DNA from 4 places in the Kitasatospora sp. NPDC089509 genome. Region 2 is predicted to be linked to each of the others. Evidence: riboswitches for the same ligand, from Rfam matches in the RefSeq annotation. Region 2 holds a riboswitch; each other region holds the start of a gene.

Region 1 (5,560 bases), on a different contig from region 2:
CTCGATCGGCATCCCGTTCGGCCCGGCCTTCTGGTCCAAGCCGACCAACGAGGCGATCCCGCTGTTCGTGGCCGCCCTGCTGGGCCTCGGCCTCAACGAGGCCGCCTATATGGCGGAGATCGTCCGCGGCGGCATCCAGTCCGTGCCGCTCGGCCAGACCGAGGCCGCCCACGCCCTGGGCATGAGCCAGTTCAACACCATGCGCCGGGTCATCCTGCCGCAGGCGATGCGCGTGATCATCCCGCCGACCGGCAACGAGACCATCTCGATGCTGAAGACCACCTCGCTGGTCTCGTCGATCGCCCTGGAGGAACTGCTCCGGGCCGGCCAGAACATCTACTCGCGCACGTTCCAGACCATCCCGCTGCTGATCGTCGTCAGCATCTGGTACCTGCTGATGACCTCGATCCTCACCGTGGTCCAGTACTACATCGAGCGCCACTACGCCCGCGGCGCCAACCGGGTGCTCCCGCCCACGCCGCTGCAGCGGCTGCGCCGCCTGTTCGCCGGCCGGCCCGTCCCGCCGACCAAGGACGACGTGGTGCCGGGCCTCGAAGGAGGTGGCCACGTATGACCGATCTGACGAAGCCGCAGGACCGCAAGGCCGTCGCCATGGTCGAAGCCCGGGGCGTGCGCAAGTCCTACGGCCTGGTGGAAGTGCTCAAGGGCATCGACCTGGAGGTCCGCAAGGGCGAGGTGTTCGTCCTGGTCGGCCCCTCCGGATCCGGCAAGTCGACCTTCCTGCGGTGCATCAACCACCTGGAGAAGATCAACGGCGGCCTGCTCTCGGTGGACGGCGAACTCGTCGGCTACCGGATGAAGGGCGACCGGCTGCACGAGCTGAAGGACCGCGAGGTCGCCCAGAAGCGCCGGGACATCGGCATGGTGTTCCAGCACTTCAACCTGTTCCCGCACATGACCGCCATAGAGAACATCATGGAGGCGCCGGTCCAGGTCAAGGGCGAGAGCAAGGCCGAGGCCCGGGAGCGCGGCATGGCCCTGCTGGAGCGGGTCGGCCTCACCGACAAGGCGAGGAACTACCCCTCCCAGCTCTCCGGCGGCCAGCAGCAGCGCGTCGCGATCGCCCGCGCGCTGGCCATGCAGCCCAAGCTGATGCTCTTCGACGAGCCCACCTCGGCGCTCGACCCGGAGCTGGTCGGCGACGTCCTGGACGTCATGCGCGGCCTGGCCGAGGACGGGATGACGATGATCGTCGTCACCCACGAGATGGGCTTCGCCCGCGAGGTCGGCGACGCGCTGGTGTTCATGGACGGCGGCGTGGTGGTCGAGTCCGGCAATCCCCGCGAGGTGCTCACCGACCCGCAGCACGAGCGCACCAGGGCCTTCCTCTCCAAGGTCCTCTGAGGCCCGCGGAGGACCTCCGCGCCCGTACGACCGGCGCCCGGCAGGCGGTTTCCTGCCGGGCGCCGCCGTTTTCCCCCGCCGGGTAATAGGCTGGAAGCAGTCAGCCCGTTACCGAAACCCCTGGAAGGACCGCCGTGGAGCTCGCCTCGTACGCCGACCTCGCCGTTCGGCTGGTGAACACCGAGGAACCCGAGCGCGGCACCGACACCCTGACCTCGGTGGACTCGGTGCGCGGCCTGTTCTCCGACTCCGCGCGGGCCGCCGCGCTCTCCGAGGAGTCCGACGTGCCCCGGCTGCGGGCGGTGCGGACCAGGCTGCGCGGGGTGTTCGAGGCCGCCGCCGAGGGGGACGAGATCCGGGCCGTCGACCTGCTGAACAGCCTGCTGATCGAGTACCCGGTCAGCCCGCTGGTCTCCGGGCACGACTACCTGGACGACGCCGGACGGCCGCGCTGGCACCTGCACCTGGCCGACAACTCCCCCACCGCGACCGCCCACTTCAGCGCCGTCGCCTGCATGGGACTGGCGGTCCACCTCACCGAACTGGGCGCCGACCGGCTCGGCATCTGCCAGGCCGCGCCCTGCCGCAACGCCTACCTGGACACCTCGACCAACCGCTCCCGCCGCTACTGCTCCGACCGCTGCGCGACCCGCGCCAACGTCGCCGCGTACCGGGCCCGCAAGCGGCAGGAGGCCGAGGCGGCGCTGCACGCGGGCGGCTAGGGCCCTAGACCTCCTCGACGAACACCCCGAGCCGGCGGGCCAGCCCCGGCACCCGGGCCAGCCGGGAGCCGAGCAGCAGCCGTTCCAGCCCGCGCCCCGGCGCCAGCCAGGCCGGGCTCGGGCGCAGCCGCAGCAGCACCCGGCCGAGCACCAGGTCGTCCGGGACCGGGCCGTAGCTGCGGCTGTCGCTGTCCACCGGCCGGTTGTCGGACAGCAGCCACCAGCCCTTCGGGCGGCGCTCGGCGGCCCGCTTCACCACCAGCAGGTCCTGCTGGAAGGGGTGCCGGAACAGCACCACCGCGCCGGGCCGGATCGGCGCGCCGTAGCGGACCAGCAGTTGGTCGCCCTCGCGCAGGGTCGGCACCATCGACGGGCCCGCCACGTCGACCAGCCCGAACGGCACCGGGCCGACCCGCGCACCGCCCTGCGGCTCCGTGCTCCGCGCGCTCCGCGCCACGACTCCTCCTCCGGGACCGGAACCGACCTGACCGGACCGACCGCCCCCAGTCTGCCGTACGGACCGTCATCCGTTCGATGCCCGGATTACCCCGGTTCCGGGTCCGTCTTTCGCCCTAGGCCCACCCTCCGACCGCGAAACCGCGAGGCCGGAAGGGTAGTCTCGGGCGCGGGAAGACGATCTAAGGAAGGACTCCCATGTTCTCTCGTCTGTTTGCACCTCGCGCCACCGCCCACGCCCACTGTGACCTGCCGTGCGGTGTCTACGACCCGGCGCAGGCCAAGCTTGAGGCCGAGTCGGTCAAGGCCACCCAGGAGAAGTACCAGGCCAACGAGGACCCGCACTTCCGCGCCCGCGCCATCATCATCAAGGAGCAGCGCGCCGAGGCCGTCAAGCACCACATCTCGGTGCTGTGGAGCGACTACTTCAAGGCCCCGCACTTCGAGAAGTACCCGCAGCTGCACCAGCTGATCAACGACACCCTGAAGGCCGCCTCGGCCGCCAAGGCGTCCACCGACCCGGCCACCGGCCAGGCCCTGCTGGACCTGATCGCCGAGGTCGACAAGATCTTCTGGGAGACCAAGCAGGCCTGAGCCTGACGCGTCGCCACCCGACCGCCCCCGTCCGCACCGTTCGGACGGGGGCGGTCGTGCGTCCACGTGCGACCCGCCCCCGGTAAGGGTTGCCTGCCCTGAGCGGCTGTTATGCTGCCAGGGCGTCCGAGGGGGAAGTCCGGTGCGAATCCGGCGCTGTCCCGCAACGGTGAGCGCGGTCCGACCGACCGCGCCAGCCCGATCGCCCTCGGCCGCTGACCTCCCGACAACTCGCCGTGGACTGCGAGGGGACGGCGCCCGGGCCCGCCCCCGACCGGCGCCCGCCCCGGCACACCCGCGGCCCGAGGCAAGGCGCGCCCCGCACGTGAGTGACCCCGTTCGCCGAATACCGACCGTCCCGCTCGCCGTCGGACTCGCCGCCGCCCTGCTGGTCTCGCTGGTCTGCGGGGTCGCCTTCGGCGCCTCCGGGATCGAACTCCCGCGCGTGCTGCGACTGTTGGGCGCCGGGCTGACCGGCGGCCGACTGGAAGCGAGCGACGCCGCGGCGTACGCGATCGTCTGGGAGCTCCGGCTGCCGCGCACCGTGCTGGCCGCCGTGGTCGGCGGCGGACTGGCCGCCACCGGGGTCGCCGTCCAGGCGCTGGTGCGCAACGCCCTCGCCGACCCCTTCGTGCTCGGCATCTCCTCCGGCGCCGCCGTCGGCGCCAACGCCGTCCTGCTGCTCGGCGCCTTCGCCTCGCTCGGGGTGTGGGCGGTCTCCGTCTCCGCGTTCGGCTCCGCGCTGCTCGCCATGGTGCTGGTCTACCTCGCCGCCCGCACCGCCTACGGGCTCACCCCGCTGCGGCTGGTGCTCACCGGCACCGCGCTCTCCTACGGCTTCTCCGCCCTGACCACCCTGATGGTGTTCTCCTCGGACAACGCCGAGGCCGCCCGGGACGCCATGATGTGGCTGCTCGGCAGCCTCGGCGGCGCCACCTGGGGCAAGGTGCCGATCGCCGCCTGCGCCGTGCTCGCCGGCATCGCGTACCTGGCCTGCGCCGCCGGGCGGTTGGACGCGCTGGCGATGGGCGACGAGACCTCCGCCTCGCTCGGCGTGGACCCGGAGCGGCTGCGCCGGGAGCTGTTCGTGGTGACCGCCGCCGTCACCGGCACCGTGGTCGCGGTCAGCGGGGCGATCGGCTTCGTCGGGCTGCTGATGCCGCACCTGGCCCGGATGCTGGTCGGCGCCGGGCACCGCCGGGTACTGGCCGTCGCACCGCTCGCCGGGGCGCTGCTGCTGGTCTGGGTGGACATCGCCTCGCGCACCCTGCTGGCGCCCGCCGAACTGCCGGTCGGGGTGTTCACCGCGGTGCTCGGGGTGCCCGCCTTCCTGCTGATGATGCGCCGCCGCGGCCAGGCCTTCGGGGGCGCCCGGTGACCGGGGTGACGCAGGCCCAGGAGCTGGCCGTCGACGGCGTCTCGGTGGAACTGGCCGGCACCCGGCTGGTGCACGAGGTGAGCCTGGCGGCCGCGGCCGGCCAGGTGGTCGGGCTGATCGGCCCGAACGGCAGCGGCAAGTCCACCCTGCTGCGCTGCGTCTACCGGGTGCTGCGACCGGCCGGCGGCGCGGTCCGGCTGGACGGCGACGACCTGCACGCGCTCACCGCCCGCGAGGCGGCCCGCCGGGTGGCCGCGCTGACCCAGGAGCACTCCGCCGAGTTCGACTTCACGGTGGCCGAGGTGGTCGCCATGGGCCGGCTGCCGCACCGGCGCGGCCTGGGCGGCCCGACCGGGGCGGACCGGGAGCGCTGCACGGCCGCGCTGCGCCGGGTCCGGGCCGAACACCTCGCCGAGCGCGGCTTCCTGAACCTCTCCGGGGGCGAGAAGCAGCGGGTGCTGATCGCCCGCGCGCTCGTCCAGGAGCCGCGCCTGCTGGTGCTGGACGAACCCACCAACCACCTGGACATCGCCCACCAGTTGGAGGTGCTGGCGATCGCCCGCGAGGCCGGGCCGACGGTGCTCACCGCGCTGCACGACCTCAACCTGGCCGCGGGCCACTGCGACCGGCTGTACGTGCTGGCGGCCGGGCGGATCGTCGCCTCCGGCACGCCCGCGGAGGTGCTGCGACCCGCCCTGCTGGCCGAGGTGTTCGGGGTCCGGGCCACTCCGGTCCGGCATCCGGAGACCGGCGCCGTCCAGCTGCTGTTCGACCGCCTGCCCTGAATCCCGTCCGCCCTCCCCTGAATCCCGTCCGTCCTCCCGAAGCCCCGCTCCGACCCGAAAGAAGTAGCGTGCGTACCAAGGCCGTTGCCACCGCCGCCCTGCTCGCCCTCGGCCTGACCGCCTGCGGTGCCGAGATCGCCCCGAGCCAGGCCGGCAGCACCTCCGCCCACTACCCGGTGACCGTGGAGAACTGCGGCGAGAAGCTCACCTTCGCGCAGAAGCCCGCCCGGGTGGTGACCAACGACGTCAACATCACCGAG
Region 2 (5,560 bases):
GCGCGCCGCCGACCTCGACGAGCTGTTCCCCGCCGTCGACACCGAGGCCGTCCGCGCCTTCGACGCGACCCTCCCGAAGGGACTGTTCTGATGTCCCGGCCCGAGAGCCGCCTGCTGCACACCCGCACCACCCCCGCGCAGCGGCGCCGCGCCTTCCGCGAACAGCTCGCCTCCGGAAGGCTGCTGCGCATCCCCGGCGCGATCAACCCGCTCTCCGCCCGCCTGATCCAGGACACCGGCTTCGACGCGGCGTACCTCTCCGGCGCGGTGCTCGCCGCCGACCTGGGCCTGCCGGACATCGGTCTCACCACCTCGACCGAGATCGCCCAGCGCGCCCAGCAGACCACCCGCGCCACCGACCTGCCGGTGCTGATCGACGCCGACACCGGCTTCGGCGAGCCCATGAACGCGGCCCGCACCGTCCAGCTCCTGGAGGACGCGGGGCTGGCCGGCCTCCACCTGGAGGACCAGGTCAACCCCAAGCGCTGCGGCCACCTCGACGGCAAGACCGTCACCCCCCGGGAGGAGATGGTCCGACGGATCAGGGCCGCCGTGGACGCCCGGCGCGACCCGGACTTCCTGCTGATGGCCCGCACCGACGCCCGCTCGGTGGAAGGACTCGACGCGGCGATCGAACGGGCCAGGGCCTACGTCGACGCCGGAGCGGACGCGATCTTCCCCGAGGCCCTCGCGGACCTCTCCGAGTACGAGGCCTTCCGCAAGGCGGTCGACGTGCCGCTGCTCGCCAACCTCACCGAGTTCGGCAAGACCCCGCTGCTGGACACCCGCACCCTGGAGAACCTGGGCTACAACATCGCCCTCTACCCGGTCACCCTGTTCCGGCTGGCCATGGGCGCGGTCGAGGACGGCCTGCGCACCATCGCCGCCGAGGGCACCCAGGCCTCCCTGCTGCCGCGCATGCAGCCCCGCTCCCGGCTCTACGAACTCCTCGGCTATGAGGAGTACGGGGCCTTCGACTCGGCCGTCTTCGACTTCACTCTTCCGCCCGGCACCTGACGCACCGGAGGCACCAGCACCATGAACGAGATCCATCGCGGCCTCGCCGGTGTCGTCGTCGACACCACCGAGATCTCCACCGTCATCCAGGAGACCAACTCCCTGACCTACCGCGGCTATCCGGTCCAGGACCTGGCCGCCCACCGCTCCTTCGAGGAGACCGCCTTCCTGCTCTGGTACGGCGAACTGCCGGACGAGGCCCAGCTGCGGGAGTTCCGCGCCCGGGAACGCGCCCTGCGCCCGCTCGACCGCACCACCGCCGAACTGCTGGCCAAGCTGCCCGAGACCTGCCACCCGATGGACGTGCTGCGCACCGCCGTCAGCTTCTTCGGCGCCGAGGACCCCACCGAGGACGACGGCCGCCCGGCCCCCCACCTCGCCAAGTCCCTGACCCTGCTGGCGAAACTGCCCACCGTGGTCGCCGCCGACCAGCGCCGCCGCCGCGGCCTGGACCCGATCGCCCCCGACCCGGAACTCGGCTACGCCGAGAACTTCTTCCACATGTGCTTCGGCACGGTGCCCGCCCCCGAGGTGGTGCGCTGCTTCGAGATCTCGCTGGTGCTGTACGCCGAACACAGCTTCAACGCCTCGACGTTCACCGCCCGGGTGGTCACCTCCACCCTGTCCGACCTCTACAGCGCCGTCACCGCCGCGATCGGCGCGCTCAAGGGCCCGCTGCACGGCGGCGCCAACGAGGCGGTGATGCACATGCTGGACGAGATCGGCGACCCGGCCCGCGCCGCCGACTGGCTGGACGGGGCGCTGGCCGCCCAGCGGAAGATCATGGGCTTCGGCCACCGCGTCTACAAGCACGGCGACTCCCGGGTCCCGATCATGCAGGCCGCCCTGGACCGGCTGGTCGAGCACTCGGCCGACCCCGAGGCCACCCGGCTGGCCGCCCTGCACGCCGCGCTGCGCCGGGCGATGCTGGAACGCAAGGGCATCCACCCCAACCTCGACTACCCGGCCGGGCTGGCCTACCACCTGATGGGCTTCGACACCCCGGTGTTCACCCCGATCTTCGTGATGAGCCGGATCACCGGGTGGACCGCCCACATCACCGAACAGCTCGCCCACAACGCCCTGATCCGCCCGCTGGCCCAGTACGACGGTCCGGGCCAGCGGGCGGTACCGGCCGCCGTGTAGTCAGGCCCGTCCGGCCCGGCCGGGGCTCAGGAGGGGACGGAACAGGTGACGGCCGGTGCCGCGTCGTCCTCCTGGCCGGGCCGCATCACCTGCACGTTCGTGAGCAGCGCCTCGACCACCTCGTCCAGGTCGAGGCGCTTCTCCACGGCCCGCAGCTGGCCCAGCCGCGCCCCGGTGCTGACCTGGGGCGGGGCGAGCAGGCTGCAGCAGTCCTCGTCCGGCAGGACGGAGATCTCCGCCGTGCCGAGCGCCCGGGCCTGGTCGATGATCTCCTGCTTCTCCCAGCCGATCAGCGGGCGCAGCACCGGCAGCGTGGCGGCCTGGTCCACGGCGGCCAGGTTGGCGAGGGTCTGGCTGGCGACCTGGCCGAGGCTGTCGCCGGTGACCAGGGCCTGGGCGCCGGTGGCGCCGGCCAGGGCGCAGGCGGTGCGCACCATCAGCCGACGCTGGGCGACCACCTGGAGGCGCCCGGCGCCCGCGACGGCCAGCTGCTTCTGGGCCTTGCCGAGGGAGACCACGTGCAGCTCGCCGGGCGGTTGGTAGCGGTTGAGCTCCCGGGCCAGGGCGTACGCCTTGTAGACCGAGGAGGGGTTGGTGTACGGCGCGCCGCTGAAGTGCACGAAGTCGCAGGCCAGTCCGCGCCGCATGGCCCGGTGCGCGGCGACCGGCGAGTCGTAGCCGCCGGACAGCAGCACCAGCGCCCGTCCGCTGGAGCCGACCGGCAGCCCGCTCAGCCCGGGGTGGCGCTCGGCGGACAGATAGGTCTCACGGTGCTCGATCTCGACGGTCAGGGTGACGTCGGGCGCGGTCAGGTCGACCCGCAGTCCGGGGATCCGCGGCTGGAGGAACGCGCCGAGGTGGCGCTCCAGCTGGGTGGAGGTCAGGGCGAAGCCCTTGTCCCGGCGCCGGACCCGGACGGCGAAGCCGGTGGTGGCGCGTCCGGCGCAGGCGTCGCCGAGCACCGTCAGGGCGTTGGCCTCAACGGATTCCAGCGTGCTGGGCACCCGCAGGGCCGGCTCGACCGCGTTGAACCCGATCACCGTGCGGGCCCGGGCCACCAGGTCCTCGACCGGCACCTGCCCGCCGAGCACGGTGATGGTGTGCGGGGTCCGGATCCAGGTCGAGCCGCCTATCCCGCGCAGCGCGACCCGCAGGTTGTCCTCCAGCCGCTGGACGAAGCGCTGGCGGTTGCGGCCCTTGAGGACCACCTCGCCGTGTTTGAGCAGCACGCAGGGCCCGTAGGGCTCGGTGGCGCCGCGTGGCGAGGGCAGCCGTGCGCCGTCGGTCAGGTGGTCCATACAGAAGTCCCAGTCGTCCCAGTGGTCCCGGTGTCGCTCCGAGCGGGGAGGACGGCGGCGCGCGCAGCGGCGTCCGGGCGGCGGTCCGACGGACGGACCCGCCGGACCGGGGGTCCGTACGAGGGCCACGCGGCCCTCCCTCGGGGCCCCGGAGCGCGCACGCCGCCGTTCGGCGTGCGCACCGGTGGCAGGTCTTCGGACTCGCGGGCCGGTCCTCCCGGGGAGGACGCCTACTGGCCGTCGCTTCCCGGGCCCGTTTCCCGGGCCCAGTGCGGATGACGGCGGTCGTTCCCGCTCACCGCTGCGGGGCAGTCCCGGACTGGCCGTGTGAACGGCGTCACCGGGTTCCCTCTTGCCTCCCCGGGAGCGCGGGGCGCCCGGTGAACCACCAGCGGATCAACCCTACAGGCGGGGCGGTCCTGCCCCGGCTCAGGCCTCGGGGCCGTCGGCCAGCACGGGGTAGGGCACCCGGCCGCGCCGGTCGGGGTCGACCAGCAGCCGTCCGCCCGCCGGCGGCCGGGCCCGCTGGGCGCAGTCCCGGCGTTCGCAGATCCGGCAGCCCAGCCCGATCGGGGTGGCCGCGCCGGGCGCGTTCGGCGCGATGCCCTCGGCGTAGACCAGCCGGTGGGCGTGGCGCAGCTCGCAGCCGAGCGCGACGGCGAACTCGCTGCGCGGCGCGCGGTGCCCGTGGCCGCCGTGCGAGACGGTCCGGGCGATCCAGAAGTAGCGCTTGCCGTCGGGCATCTCGGCGACCTGGGTGAGGACCCGGCCGGGCGAGGAGAAGGCCTCGTAGACCGTCCACAGCGGGCAGGTGCCGCCCAGCCGGGAGAAGTGGAAGTCGGTGGCGGACTGGCGCTTGGAGATGTTCCCGGCCCGGTCGGCGCGCAGGAAGGAGAACGGCACCCCGCGCCGGCCGGGGCGTTGCAGGGTGCTCAGCCGGTGGCAGACCGTCTCGAAGCCGACGCCGAAGCGGGCCCGGAGCAGCTCGATGTCGTAGCGGAGTTCCTCGGCGGCGGCGTGGAAGGCGGTGTAGGGCATCAGCAGCGCGCCGGCGAAGTAGTTGGCCAGGCCGATCCGGGCCAGGTCGACGGCCTGCGGAGAGGTGAGGTCGGGTTCGGCCGCCGCCAGCAGTGTGTCGAGCAGCGGCCGGTGCTCCAACAGGGCTAGCTGGGTGGCGAGTTGGAAGGCGCGGCGGCCGTCGGTTAGCCACGGGGAGAGGTGCAGCGCGCCGGTCGCCGGGTCGTACCGGCGCAGGTCGGCGGCCCGCCGCTGGTCCGCCTCGACCACCCGGACGCCGTGCCGCTCGGCGAGCCGGGTGGCCAGCGCGGCGGCGGTGCGGCCCGCGGTGCTGGTCGCCAGCTGGTGCGCGGTGCGCTCCGCGGCCTCGTCCAGGGCGGCGATGTGGTTGTGGTGGGCGTAGAAGAAGTCCCGGACCTCGTCGTGGGGTTCGGCCGGGCGGATGGCCCCGCCGATGGCGCCGCCACCCGGTTCGCCCAGGTCGGCGACCCGGGCGAGGGCCGCGCGGTAGCTGCGGTGCAGGGCGACCAGGGCCCGGGCCAGTTCCGGGTGGTCCCGGCTGACCTCGGTGATCTCCTCCGCGGGGACCCCGCCGCCGCAGGCCTCGTCGGCGAGCGCGGTGCGCAGATCGGTGCCGAGGCGCTCCTCCTCGGCCTCGGAGAAGAACTCCGGGTCGACCCCGAACACCTCGGAGATCCGCAGCAGCACGGCGGCGGTCAGCGGGCGCTGGCTGTGCTCGATCTGGTTGAGGTAGCTGGTCGAGATCCCCAGCTCGCGGGCCAGCTCGACCTGGTTCATGCCGTGCTCGCGGCGCAGCCGGCGGAGCTTGGCGTGGGCGTAGACCTTCCGCCCGGTGGGACGTGCCATGGGCGTGCCCTTCCCTTCCTGCCCGTTCCTGCGAAGGTACCACCGCCCCGGGTTCGCAGTATTCGCAGGAACGGGCCCGCCCTTGTGCGGAATCCGCAGGTGGGGCCACCTAGCGCCAGGGAAAAGCCGGACCGCCCGGTGGCGACTCGGCTGAGTCGGCCACCGGGCGGTCCGGGGGTGTCGGTCGGTGCCTGCGGTCAGGCGGCGACCTTCTC
Region 3 (5,560 bases), on a different contig from region 2:
GCGTCGGCAGCAGCCCGAGCCCGTCGACCGTCCCGGCCCCGGACTCCACCTCGTCCTCGATCGAGCGCGCCAGCATCTGGTAGCCGCCGCACACCCCGAGGATCGGCAGCCCGGCCGCCGCCCGCGCCTTCAGCGTCGGCTCCAGGCCGCGCTCGCGCAGCCAGGCCAGGTCGGCCACGGTGGCCCGGGTGCCGGGCAGCACCACCAGGTCGGCGTCGGCCAGCTCCTCCGGCCGGGTCACCCAGCGCACCAGCACGCCCGGCTCCTGCGCCAGCGCGTCCAGGTCGGTGAAGTTGGACAGCCGGGGGAAGCGCACCACGGCCACCCGCAGCACGTCCGCCCCGAGCGGGCCGGGCCCGTCCGCCCGGTCCGCCACGGTGGACAGGTCCAGCGAGTCCTCGGCGTCCAGCCACAGCCCCGGCAGCATCGGCAGGGTGCCCAGCACCGGCCGGCCGGTCAGCTCGCGCAGCATCTCCAGCCCGGGCGCCAACAGCCGGGCGTCGCCGCGGAACTTGTTGACGAACCAGCCCGCCACGTGCCGCTGGTCCTCCGCCGACAGCAGCGCCAGCGTCCCGTACATCGCCGCGAACACCCCGCCGCGGTCGATGTCCCCGACCACCACCACCGGCAGCGCGGCGGCCGTGGCCAGGCCCATGTTGGCGATGTCCCGGTCGCGCAGGTTGATCTCGGCGGGCGACCCGGCGCCCTCGCAGACCACCACGTCGTAGCGGGCCCGCAGGTCCGCCAGGCACTCCAGGGCGCGCTCCAGCAGGACGGGCTTGCGCTCCCGGTAGTCCAGCGCGCCCACCTCGGCGACCGCCCTGCCGAGCAGCACCACCTGGCTGCGGCCGTTCGCGCCGGGCTTCAGCAGCACCGGGTTCATCGCCGCCTCCGGCTCCACCCGGGCGGCCTGCGCCTGCATCGCCTGGGCCCGGCCGATCTCGGCGCCGTCGGCGGTGACGAAGGAGTTCAGCGACATGTTCTGCGCCTTGAACGGCGCGACCCGCACCCCCTGCCGGACCAGCCAACGGCAGATCCCGGCCGTCACCACGCTCTTGCCCGCGTCCGAGGTCGTTCCCGCGACCAGCAGCGCGTTGCTCATGCCGTGCCCCTCCTCCACAGACGGATCGCCAGATGCCCCGCGACGGACGTACCCAGCGCCAGCACGCCCACCCGCCGGGACAGCGCGCAGGCCCGTTCGATGTCGTCCACCGTCACGGGCCGCAGCTCCGCCCCCAGCACCGGCCGGTGCTCCACTCGGGCAGTCGGCTCCGCACTCGCCTCCGGGCGCTCCTGACCCGGAGCCGACGGTCTCCCCCAGCCTGGCGGCCGGGAGGTGCCCCCACGCTCCGGCGCTCCCTCCTGCGTCGGTCGCTTGTCGCTCGTCGCTTTCGGCTCCGGCGCGCCCTTCGGCTCGTGCGGGTACCGAAGAGTCCCGCCCAGCCGCACGCCCACCGCGCCCGCGAACGCCGACTCGGCCTGGCCCGCGTTCGGGCTCGGATGCGCGGAGCCGTCCCGGCGCCACACCCGCCAGGCGGTCCGCGGTTCGGGCGCGGCGGCCACCGTCAGCAGTGCGGTCAGCCGGGCGCCCGGCCAGCCCGCGACGTCGTCCAGCCGGGCCGACGCCCAGCCGAACCGGGCGTAGCGGGGCGAGCGGTGGCCGACCATGGCGTCCAGGGTGTTCACCGCGCGGAAGGCCAGCAGCCCCGGCGTGCCCGCCAGGGCGCCCCAGGTCAGCGCGTTCACCACGGCGTCGGCGGTGTTCTCGGCCACCGACTCGACCACCGCGCGGGCGATCTGCGGCCCGTCCAGCGCGCTCGGATCCCGCCCGCACAGGTGCGGCAGCCGCTCCCGGGCCGCCGTCAGATCGCCCGCGGCGAGCGACCGGCCGATGGTGCGCGCCTCCCGGGTCAGCGAGGTGCCGCCGAGCACCGTCCAGGTCGCCGCGGCGGCCAGCGCGGCCCGGCCCAGGGGGTGCCGGCCGACCGTACGGTCCAGGGCCAGCGCCCCGGCCGCGACCGTGCCCACGCACAGCGCGGTGTACGCCGCCCCGGCGGCGCGGTCGTCGCGCCACAGGCGCCGCTCCAGGCGGGTCGCGGCGCTGCCGAACAGGGCGACCGGGTGGCCGCGGCGCGGGTCGGCGAACCGGGCGTCGGCGGCGTAGCCCGCGACGGCCCCCAGCGCGAAGGCGGCGGCGCGGGTCAGCGGGCGCACGGCAGCGGGTGGTCGGGGTCCGGCGGGGCAGCGCGCATCGCGTGGGTGTCCTCACTCAGGGTCCGCGCCCTGGATCGACGTACCGGGGGCGAGAGTCTCCTGGCTTCCGGGTCGGACGCACCCCCGGGCCTTCCAGCGGCTCCTGACGGACCACCGTGGCATTTCCGGGCGTGCTCCCCGGTGACAGTGGCGGGACCGCGCCGGACTCGCACCGGCTTCCTCTCCATGCCTCCGTTTGGCCCCAGGATCCCATCACGGGCCCGATCCGGGAGTCAACCGAGGTCACGGAGGGGTTGGTCACAGGAACGGCCCGCTCCGGGCCTGTGCGATCGCCCAGCGCGGCGGCGGCCCGACCGGCCCGGCTTCGTGCGTTCGGCGGCTGGGGGCGTCGCGCCGGCCGCGCCTACGGTTCGGGCCATGCGCCGCAGAAAGCCACCCGCCGTCGCCCCCGCCCCGGTGCCGTTCGCGCCCGGCGCCGCCCGCGCCCACCGGGCCGGCCTCGGGCTGACCCCCGAGCAGGTCGCCGAGGGGATGGCCGCGCACGGGGTGCGGCTGCTCCCCGGTCACGTCCTCGCCTGGGAGCTCGGCGGGTCGCGGCCCGGCGAGGCCGAGCTGATCGCGCTGGCCCGCGCCCTCTGGTGCCCCGTCGCCGAGCTGATGGACGGCCGGCCGACGAGCCTGCGCGACCACCGGCTGGCCCGCGAGCTCACCCAGGAGACCGTCGCCGAGCGGGTCGGCATGGCGCCGGCCGACTACCGGCGGGCCGAACTGACCGGCCACTGGGACGGCGAGCCGGACCAGACCCACGCCCTCGCCCAGGCCCTGGGCCTGCGGCTCACCGAGCTGGTCGAGGCCACCGGCCGCGGCGAGGCCCTCGACCGCCTCCTGCGGCAGTGCGTGACCGGCCGCTGGCAGTCCCAGCTGCGCCCGATCGCCCGCCTCGTCCCCGTCCCCGAAGCCGATCTGGCGGCCGTCCTCCCGGTCCTCCACCAGGAGCACCACGCCCCCACCTACTGGGGCGCCACGGCCGGTCCCCGCACCGCCACCCCACCCCTCACCCCCCGCTTCTGGCAGCTCCTCAGCACCCGGGACCCCGCCGTCCCCGTCTGACCCGGCCCGCCGCCTCCCGTCCCCTCCCACCCGCCGTCCCCTCCCTTCCCCTCCCGTCCCCGTCCCCCGGACGGGCCAGCCCGGTGGCCGGGGGTGCGGTGCGCCGGTGGACTGGTGCTCGAAAACCGTCCGGTGCGTGAAACAGAGCGGGGATCGAGATGCGTTGGGGAACCGCAGCCGTCGTGGCGGCCGCCGCCGCGGGGGCGGCCGTGTTGGTGATCGGCCGCCGGGCCTCGGAGCGGATGGTCCGGCCGGGGGCGGGGCCGGGGGCCGGGGGATCGGAGTCCGGGCCGGTGCTGGTGCAGAGCCTGGCGGCCGGCCGGGTCACCTTCAACCGGCGCCCCGAGAGCCTGCGGCCGGGCCGCTGGGCCGTGGAGTGGGAGGACGGCGGGCACGCGGTGGTCGAGGAGATCCTGCACCGCGACGAGCAGGGCGTCACCCGTCGGCTGGTCCGGGCCGACCGGGGCACCCTCGTCCCCGGCACCGAGGTCCGCTTCACGCCGCGGGTGCACCTGGGCGATCCGACCCGGGCGCTCGGCCTGTCCTTCACCGACACCGCCGCCGAGGGCGAGCTGGGCCCGCTCCCCGCCTGGCGGGTCGACGGCACGCGCGGCACCTGGGTGATCCTGGTGCACGGGCCCGAGGCGGACCGCCAGCAGACCCTCCCGGTCCTGCCGGTGCTGCACCGCCTGGGCCTGCCGGTGCTGTCCGTCACCTACCGCGGCGACGAGGGCGCCCCCGCCTCGCCGGACGGCCTCAGCCACTTCGGCGAGACGGAGTGGCGGGACGTCGAGTCGGCGGTGCGGCTGGCGCTCGACAGCGGGGCGGGCCGGGTGATCCTCTACGGCTGGTCGGTGGGCGCAACCATGGTCCTGCAGGCGGCGGCCCGGTCGGCCTGGGCCCAGGCGGTCCGCGGCATCGTGCTCGACTCGGTGGTCCTGGACCTCCCCGCCTCGGCCCGCCGGGACGCCGCCCGGGCGGGTTACACCGGGGTCGCCGCAGAGCTCGGCGCGCTGGCCGCGCAGGGCCGCACCGGGGTCGACCTCGCGGACTTCTCCCGGCTCGCGGAGGGCACCGACCTGCGGGTCCCGACGCTGGTGCTGCACAGCCCGGACGACCAGCTGGCCCCCTTCGGCACCGTGCAGCGCCTGGCGGCGGCCCGCCACGACGTGGTGAGCCTCCAGCGCTTCCCGGGGGCCGAGCACGCGGCCCTGTGGAACTCGGCGCCGGACCACTACGGCGAACTCCTGCGGCGCTGGCTCACCCCCCTCCTCTGAGCCCCCCGCCGCACCGGAGGTCACACCCGCCGCACCGGACGCCCCCCGCACCGGAAGACACCCGCCGCACCGGAAGTCGGCCCGGCCGACTTCCGGTGCAGCGCCGCGTTCCGGCCGGCGCCCGCGACCTGGCCGGATCCCGGTGTTCCGCTTCCACCCCGCCCCGTCCCCCGCGCCCCTCGACGCCCACCCGGACACGGAGAGTGACCGTTCGAACGGGCAGCGCGACACCCCGCCACCACCCTGGCATGGCCCCGCCACACGTTTCCGGCCAGGCGGTTTGCCTCTGTTGCCCGATCTTGCCTGGGTCTCGCCCGGGCCCCGTCCCCGGCCGAGCGGTCGTACGGACAACCGGATGTGACAGAAGGCCGGTGCAAGGGGAAGACTGCTCGACGTGACGTCTCGGAACCCGCGCGACCGTGATGCCCCGCTCCCGCCGACGATCGGTACCGGTGCGACGGTGACCCGTCTCCCCGGTACGGCCCACCGGCCCGCCGGTGGCAGGCCGGGCGGGGCAGGTGTACCCCGGCGACGAGGGCCGGCGCCGGCGCCCGGCCGGGGCCGGGTTCCGGTGCCCGAGGGCTTCCCCGCACCGGCCGAACTGGCGCCGCTGGCCCGTCGGATGCTGGTGGACGCCGTCCGGATCGCCCGCTGGGCCGGGGAGCTGGCGGAGGTCGACAAGCGCGGCGAGCTGCTCCCGGAGGACGCCCGGGCGGCCGGCCGGGCGCTGGCCATGACGGTCGGCGCGGCGGCCAAGGCCTGGGGCCAGGCGCTGCTGGTGGGCCTGGTGGAGGCCCGGGACGGCGGAGCCGGCCCCGGCTGGCGCCTGCATGCCTGGGAGCACGACGACGAGGCCGTGGTGCGCGGCTGGTCCGGCCTGTTCGACGCCTGGACGCTGCTCGCCCCGGTCCCGCCCGCCGCGCTGCGCGGGGTGTTCGCCGTCCTGGCCGGCCAGGCCG
Region 4 (5,560 bases), on a different contig from region 2:
GGTCGAAGGACTTGACGTCCGATCCGGGGTAGGGCTGGTGAAAGGACATCCCGACGATCCCGGCCGGGGCACCGCCGTTGTCCGGCAGTTCGGTGCTGCTGCCGTCGCAGTTGTGCTGGACGCCGGAGGTGCCGTAGGTGCCGTCGTCGGCGCGTGGGTGGCCGGACCAGACCGCGGCCAGCAGGTCGACGGCGTCGTCGGTGTACTGCCAGCCGGGTCGGCAGGTGGGCCAGCGGCCGGCCGAGTAGGAGCGCGGGTTGCCGACGCCCCAGGCGCTCTGGCCGTAGCCGGGGCCGAGGTCGGTCTCGACGAAGCCCGGCAGCTTGCCGGTGATGTCGGCGGCCTTCCGGTAGTAGTAGCCGACCTGCTTGGTGCCGCGATAGTCGCCGTACTCCGGGTTGTTGCGCTCGTTGTGCGCCTCGACGTGCTGGCCGATCACCGTCCCGCCGCTCTTCCCGGTGCGGGCCTGGCTCTCCAGGTCGGTCAGGAACTGGTCGACGGCGCGGGCGTTCGGCGAGGCCCGCGGATCCCGGGCCAGCAGGTCCCGGCCCACGTCCGGCGGCAGGGTGCGTCCGGGCGCGCCCACCGACACCGGTGCGCGGGAGGGCTGTTCGACGTCGCTCCGGTCGGTCCGCCCGTCGCGACCCAGCAGCACGAATGCGCCGGTCGCGACGACCGCCCCGGCCACGGCCAGGACGGCGGGCTTGCCGCGCAGGGCACTGGGCAGCGCCACGGACCACTCCTCCGGTTGCTCGCCGGTACCGACCCCCACGGACCCAACCGGAACACGCGTACGAATGACTGCCCGAGAGCCTGTCACACTCCCCCGGCCCCCGCGAACGAATCCGCCGGGACCGGGGCGTCGGGGGAGGTCAGCCCGCCGGAGCCGGGGGCGGCGTGCCCTGCGCTCCCGGCGCGGCGGAGCCCGCGGCCTTGGCGCGCTGCAGCAGCTGGCCCTTCACGTACTCGGAGAATCCGGAGGCCGCCGCGGTCGCCGTGGCGTCGGGGTTGTTGCCGCCCTTCGCCGAGCCCTCGACCGTGAAGTAGGCGTACCGGCCGAGGCTGTTGTGGGTATTGGTGCAGCCGGGGTTGGCGCAGAAGGCCGGGGCGCCGGCGGCCGGCAGACCCTTGAGCTGGCCGGCGTAGTTCTTCATCGCGGTCTCGGCCTGGATCTTGTGATCGAAGACGGCCACGCCGACGGTCACCGCGCTGTCGCCGGAGACGTACGTCGCCCGGAGCACCTTCTGGCACCCCTGGTCACCGAGCACCTTGCCGAGCCCGCCGGTCGTCGAATTGCCGTCCCAGCACGGCTGGTCCAGCGCGACCATGGTCCGGTTCCAGGCCGCGCCGTTGATCGTCAGCTGCTGCGCGGAGAACAGCACGCCCGCGTCCTGCGGCGCCGGGTCGGTCGTGGCCTCCCAGATCGGCTTCGACGGGTCGTCCGTCTGGCCGGACTGTCCCCCCGGGCTCCCGGACGGGCTCGACGGCGTGGCCGTGGGCCGACCGGAGGCGGTCGAGGTCTGGCCCGCGACCGCCTTCTCACCGTCGTCCTTCTTGCCCTGGAGCAGCACCGCGCCGCCCGCGGCCAGGCCACCCACCACGACGACCGCGGCGACGATGCCGATCACCTTGAGCCTGCGCTTGCGCTTGCCCTCGGCCTCGTTGCGGTCCGCCAGCGCCGCCCAGTCGGGCTCGGCGCGCTGCGTCGGAACGGGCTGCGGGGGCTGGGGCTGCTGCTGCCACTGCGGCTGGGCCTGCGACTGCGGCTGCGGCGGCTGGGCCTGCGGCTGCGGCACCGGAGGAACGGGCTGGGGAAGCGGCTGCCCGGACGGCGCCACCGGCCCGTACGAGGGCGGCGGCGGGCCGAAGCCCCCGCTCGGCGGCGGCACCGGTCCCGGTACCACCGGCTGCTGATTCCGTGCGCCCCCCGGCCCGGCGGGAGACGTTCCCTGCGGCCCGTGCCCAGGTACGCCAGTTCCGTCGCTCATGCGCCCAGATCGTAGGGCATGCGCCCGACCGCCGATCCGCCCGGTGACCATTCCGTGCCGGAACCGGGACGCCGTCGGCGCGGACCGGGGCGTCCCGTACACACGACCGGGCTTCCCGGCGGCCTCACCCGGGCCTCCGGCCGCCTCTGCGAGGCCTCCCGCCAAGCGCCGCAAGGCCCCTCGCCCGACACCACCGGTCATCGCTCCAACACGCCACGCCGCACTACATGTGGTGTCGCATCGGAGAGATGCCACTACATGTATGCTCGCTTCTGCTGTCGATGCAGGGGAACCCGGTGCGAATCCGGGACTGCCCCGCAGCGGTGTGCGGGCGGCTCCAGGAGCCGCGCCGCGAGTCCGAGTACCTGCCGACCAGCGTGCGCACGGCCCTCCCGCAGAGGCCGCACAAGCACCAGTACGACCCCTCCGGGCCTCGCGGGCGGGCCGGGGAGACACCTCTCGCGACGTCGTTTGCGTTCGCGCCGTGCTCCCCTGCCCAGATCGGCCCGGGTGACCCCGATCACGCCGCCGATCGCCGCCAGGAGAGAGCGCCTTGACCACCGCTGCCTCAGTCACCCTGCCCGCCCAGGGCACCGGTACCGCCTTTGTCGACCCGACGGTCGCCGACCCCGGCGGCGCGCTCCTGCGGCTGCTCACCGACCGCAGCGTCGACCTCACCGAGGTCGACCCCGGCCATGTCGCCGCCGCCGCGCTGCGCGGCCGCCACGCCGGCTCGGACTTCGCCGAGCTCCGCGGGCTGGCCGTGGACGCCGCCGCGTCGATGATCGCCGAGGACCCCCAGTACTCGAAGCTCGCGGCCCGCCTGCTCGCCCTGGAGATCGTCGACGAGGCGAACAGCCAGGGTTCCACCACCTTCGCCGCCTCGATCGCCGTCGGCCACGCCGAGGGCCTGATCGGCGACACCACCGCCGCGTTCGTCGCCAAGCACGCCGCCGCCCTGGACGCCCTGATCGACGCCAAGGGCGACGACCGGTTCGAGTACTTCGGCCTGCGCACCGTGCAGTCCCGCTACCTGCTGCGCCACCCGATCACCCGCAAGGTGATCGAGACCCCGCAGCACTTCCTGCTCCGCGTCGCCTGCGGCCTGGCGGTCGGTGACACCGAGCAGTCCGTGCGCGAGGTGTCCGAGCTGTACGGCCTGATGAGCCGCCTGGAGTACCTGACCTCCTCGCCGACGCTCTTCAACTCCGGCACCCGGCACCCGCAGATGTCCAGCTGCTACCTGCTGGACTCGCCGCTGGACAACCTGGACTCGATCTACAACCGCTACGCGCAGATCGCCCGGCTGTCCAAGCACGCCGGCGGCATCGGCCTGTCCTACTCGCGCATCCGCTCGCGCGGCAGCCTGATCCGCGGCACCAACGGCAAGTCCAACGGCATCGTGCCGTTCCTGCGCACCCTCGACTCCTCGGTCGCCGCCGTCAACCAGGGCGGCCGCCGCAAGGGCGCGGCCTGCGTCTACCTGGAGACCTGGCACGCCGACATCGAGGAGTTCCTGGAGCTCCGCGACAACACCGGCGAAGAGGCCCGCCGCACCCACAACCTCAACCTGGCGCACTGGATCCCGGACGAGTTCATGCGCCGCGTGAACGCCAACGCCGACTGGTCGCTGTTCTCCCCGGCCGACGTGCCCGAGCTGGTCGACCTCTGGGGCGCCGAGTTCGACGAGGCCTACGTCAAGGCCGAGCTGGCCGGCAAGGCCGTCCGCACCATCCCGGCGCAGACCCTCTACGCCCGCATGATGCGCACCCTCGCGCAGACCGGCAACGGCTGGATGACCTTCAAGGACGCCTCCAACCGGGCCGCCAACCAGACCGCCCTGCCGGGCCGCACGGTGCACTCCTCCAACCTGTGCACCGAGATCCTGGAGGTCACGGACGACTCCGAGACCGCCGTCTGCAACCTCGGCTCGGTCAACCTCGGCGCCCACGTGGCCGCCGGCGCCTCCGCCGACGACCTGATCAACGCCATGGACTGGGAGCGGCTGGACGCCACCGTGCGCACCGCCGTCACCTTCCTCGACCGCGTGGTGGACATCAACTTCTACCCGACGGTCGAAGCGGGCACCTCCAACTCCCGCTGGCGGCCGGTCGGCCTCGGCGTGATGGGCCTCCAGGACGTCTTCTTCAAGCTGCGGCTCGACTTCGACTCGGCCGAGGCCAAGCAGCTGTCCACGATGATCTCCGAGCGCATCATGCTCACCGCCTACGAGCGCTCCGCCGACCTGGCCGAGCAGCTCGGCCGCCACGAGGCGTACGGCGAGACCCGCGCCGCCCGCGGCGAGCTGCACATCGACCACTTCCCGACGGCCGCCCCGCAGTGGGCCGACCGCTGGACCGCGCTGCGCGCCCGGATCGCCGAGACCGGCCTGCGCAACTCGCTGCTGCTCGCGATCGCCCCGACCGCGACCATCGCGTCCATCGCCGGCGTGTACGAGTGCATCGAGCCGCAGGTGTCCAACCTGTTCAAGCGCGAGACGCTCTCCGGCGAGTTCCTCCAGGTCAACCCGTACCTGGTGCGCGAGCTCAAGGAGCTCGGCGTCTGGGACCAGCAGACCCGTGACTCGCTGCGCGACGCCAACGGCTCGGTGCAGGAGCTCGGTTGGCTGCCCGAGGAGGTGCGTTCGCTGTACCGCACCGCGTGGGAGCTGCCGCAGCGCGCCCTGATCGACCTGGCCGCGGCCCGCATGCCGTACCTCGACCAGAGCCAGTCGCTGAACCTGTTCATGGCGGCGCCGACCATCGGCAAGCTCAGCTCGATGTACGCCTACGCGTGGAAGGTGGGTCTGAAGACCACCTACTACCTGCGCTCGCGCCCCGCGACCCGGATCGCCCAGGCCGCCTCCGGCACCGCCCGCGCCGCCGCGCCGGTGCCCGTGAACACCCCGACCCTCACCCCGGAGGAAGAGGCCGCGCTGGCCTGCTCCCTGGAGAACCCCGAGTCCTGCGAGGCCTGCCAGTAATGACTGCCGACGACCGCAAGATGCTGCTCGACCCCGGCTTCGAGCTGACCCTGCGCCCGATGCGCTACCCGTCGTTCTACGACCGGTACCGCGACGCGATCAAGAACACCTGGACCGTCGAGGAGGTGGACCTGCACTCCGACGTCGCCGACCTGGCGAAGCTCAGCGAGGGCGAGCGCCACCTGATCGGCCGCCTGGTGGCGTTCTTCGCGACCGGTGACTCGATCGTCGCCAACAACGTGGTGCTGAGCCTCTACAAGCACATCAACTCCCCGGAAGCGCGGCTGTACCTGAGCCGTCAGCTGTTCGAGGAGGCCGTGCACGTCCAGTTCTACCTGACGCTGCTGGACACCTACCTTCCGGACCCGGAGGACCGCAACGCGGCCTTCGCCGCGGTGGAGAACATCCCCTCCATCCACCAGAAGGCCCAGTTCTGCTTCAAGTACATGAACGCGGTCGACCACATCGACTCGCTGCAGACCAAGGAGGACCGCCGCGCGTTCCTCCTGAACCTGATCTGCTTCGCGGCGTGCGTCGAGGGCCTGTTCTTCTACGGCGCGTTCGCGTACGTGTACTGGTTCCGCTCGCG

The links. Region 2 has a riboswitch for cobalamin ahead of thiI (tRNA uracil 4-sulfurtransferase ThiI). Riboswitches for the same ligand answer to the same signal wherever they lie in the genome.
Region 1: it holds a riboswitch for cobalamin, as region 2 does, so the genes downstream of both, ACIP4P_RS20620 (iron ABC transporter permease) here and thiI (tRNA uracil 4-sulfurtransferase ThiI) in region 2, are expected to answer to the same signal.
Region 3: it holds a riboswitch for cobalamin, as region 2 does, so the genes downstream of both, ACIP4P_RS19960 (cobalamin biosynthesis protein) here and thiI (tRNA uracil 4-sulfurtransferase ThiI) in region 2, are expected to answer to the same signal.
Region 4: it holds a riboswitch for cobalamin, as region 2 does, so the genes downstream of both, ACIP4P_RS20480 (ribonucleoside-diphosphate reductase subunit alpha) here and thiI (tRNA uracil 4-sulfurtransferase ThiI) in region 2, are expected to answer to the same signal.

What each region holds. Positions count from the first base shown of each region.
Region 1 covers NZ_JBIVHS010000009.1:65,911-71,470, reverse strand. Annotated here, with positions in the region: gene ACIP4P_RS20645 (amino acid ABC transporter permease) at 1-574, shown strand, start outside; gene ACIP4P_RS20640 (amino acid ABC transporter ATP-binding protein) at 571-1,365, shown strand; gene ACIP4P_RS20635 (CGNR zinc finger domain-containing protein) at 1,500-2,087, shown strand; gene sodX (nickel-type superoxide dismutase maturation protease) at 2,092-2,454, opposite strand; gene sodN (superoxide dismutase, Ni) at 2,742-3,137, shown strand; cobalamin riboswitch at 3,227-3,366, shown strand; gene ACIP4P_RS20620 (iron ABC transporter permease) at 3,463-4,515, shown strand; gene ACIP4P_RS20615 (ABC transporter ATP-binding protein) at 4,512-5,300, shown strand; gene ACIP4P_RS20610 (ABC transporter substrate-binding protein) at 5,369-5,560, shown strand, end outside.
Region 2 covers NZ_JBIVHS010000001.1:268,726-274,285, forward strand. Annotated here, with positions in the region: gene ACIP4P_RS00995 (MmgE/PrpD family protein) at 1-91, shown strand, start outside; gene prpB (methylisocitrate lyase) at 112-1,017, shown strand; gene ACIP4P_RS01005 (bifunctional 2-methylcitrate synthase/citrate synthase) at 1,039-2,163, shown strand; gene thiI (tRNA uracil 4-sulfurtransferase ThiI) at 2,190-3,461, opposite strand; cobalamin riboswitch at 3,630-3,866, opposite strand; gene ACIP4P_RS01015 (short-chain fatty acyl-CoA regulator family protein) at 3,891-5,345, opposite strand; gene ACIP4P_RS01020 (purine-cytosine permease family protein) at 5,543-5,560, opposite strand, start outside.
Region 3 covers NZ_JBIVHS010000008.1:284,362-289,921, forward strand. Annotated here, with positions in the region: gene ACIP4P_RS19955 (cobyric acid synthase) at 1-1,102, opposite strand, end outside; gene ACIP4P_RS19960 (cobalamin biosynthesis protein) at 1,099-2,214, opposite strand; cobalamin riboswitch at 2,307-2,437, opposite strand; gene ACIP4P_RS19965 (helix-turn-helix domain-containing protein) at 2,632-3,324, shown strand; gene ACIP4P_RS19970 (hypothetical protein) at 3,483-4,601, shown strand; gene ACIP4P_RS19975 (hypothetical protein) at 5,173-5,560, shown strand, end outside.
Region 4 covers NZ_JBIVHS010000009.1:32,731-38,290, reverse strand. Annotated here, with positions in the region: gene ACIP4P_RS20490 (glycoside hydrolase family 26 protein) at 1-733, opposite strand, end outside; gene ACIP4P_RS20485 (hypothetical protein) at 873-1,796, opposite strand; cobalamin riboswitch at 2,234-2,376, shown strand; gene ACIP4P_RS20480 (ribonucleoside-diphosphate reductase subunit alpha) at 2,566-4,971, shown strand; gene ACIP4P_RS20475 (ribonucleotide-diphosphate reductase subunit beta) at 4,971-5,560, shown strand, end outside.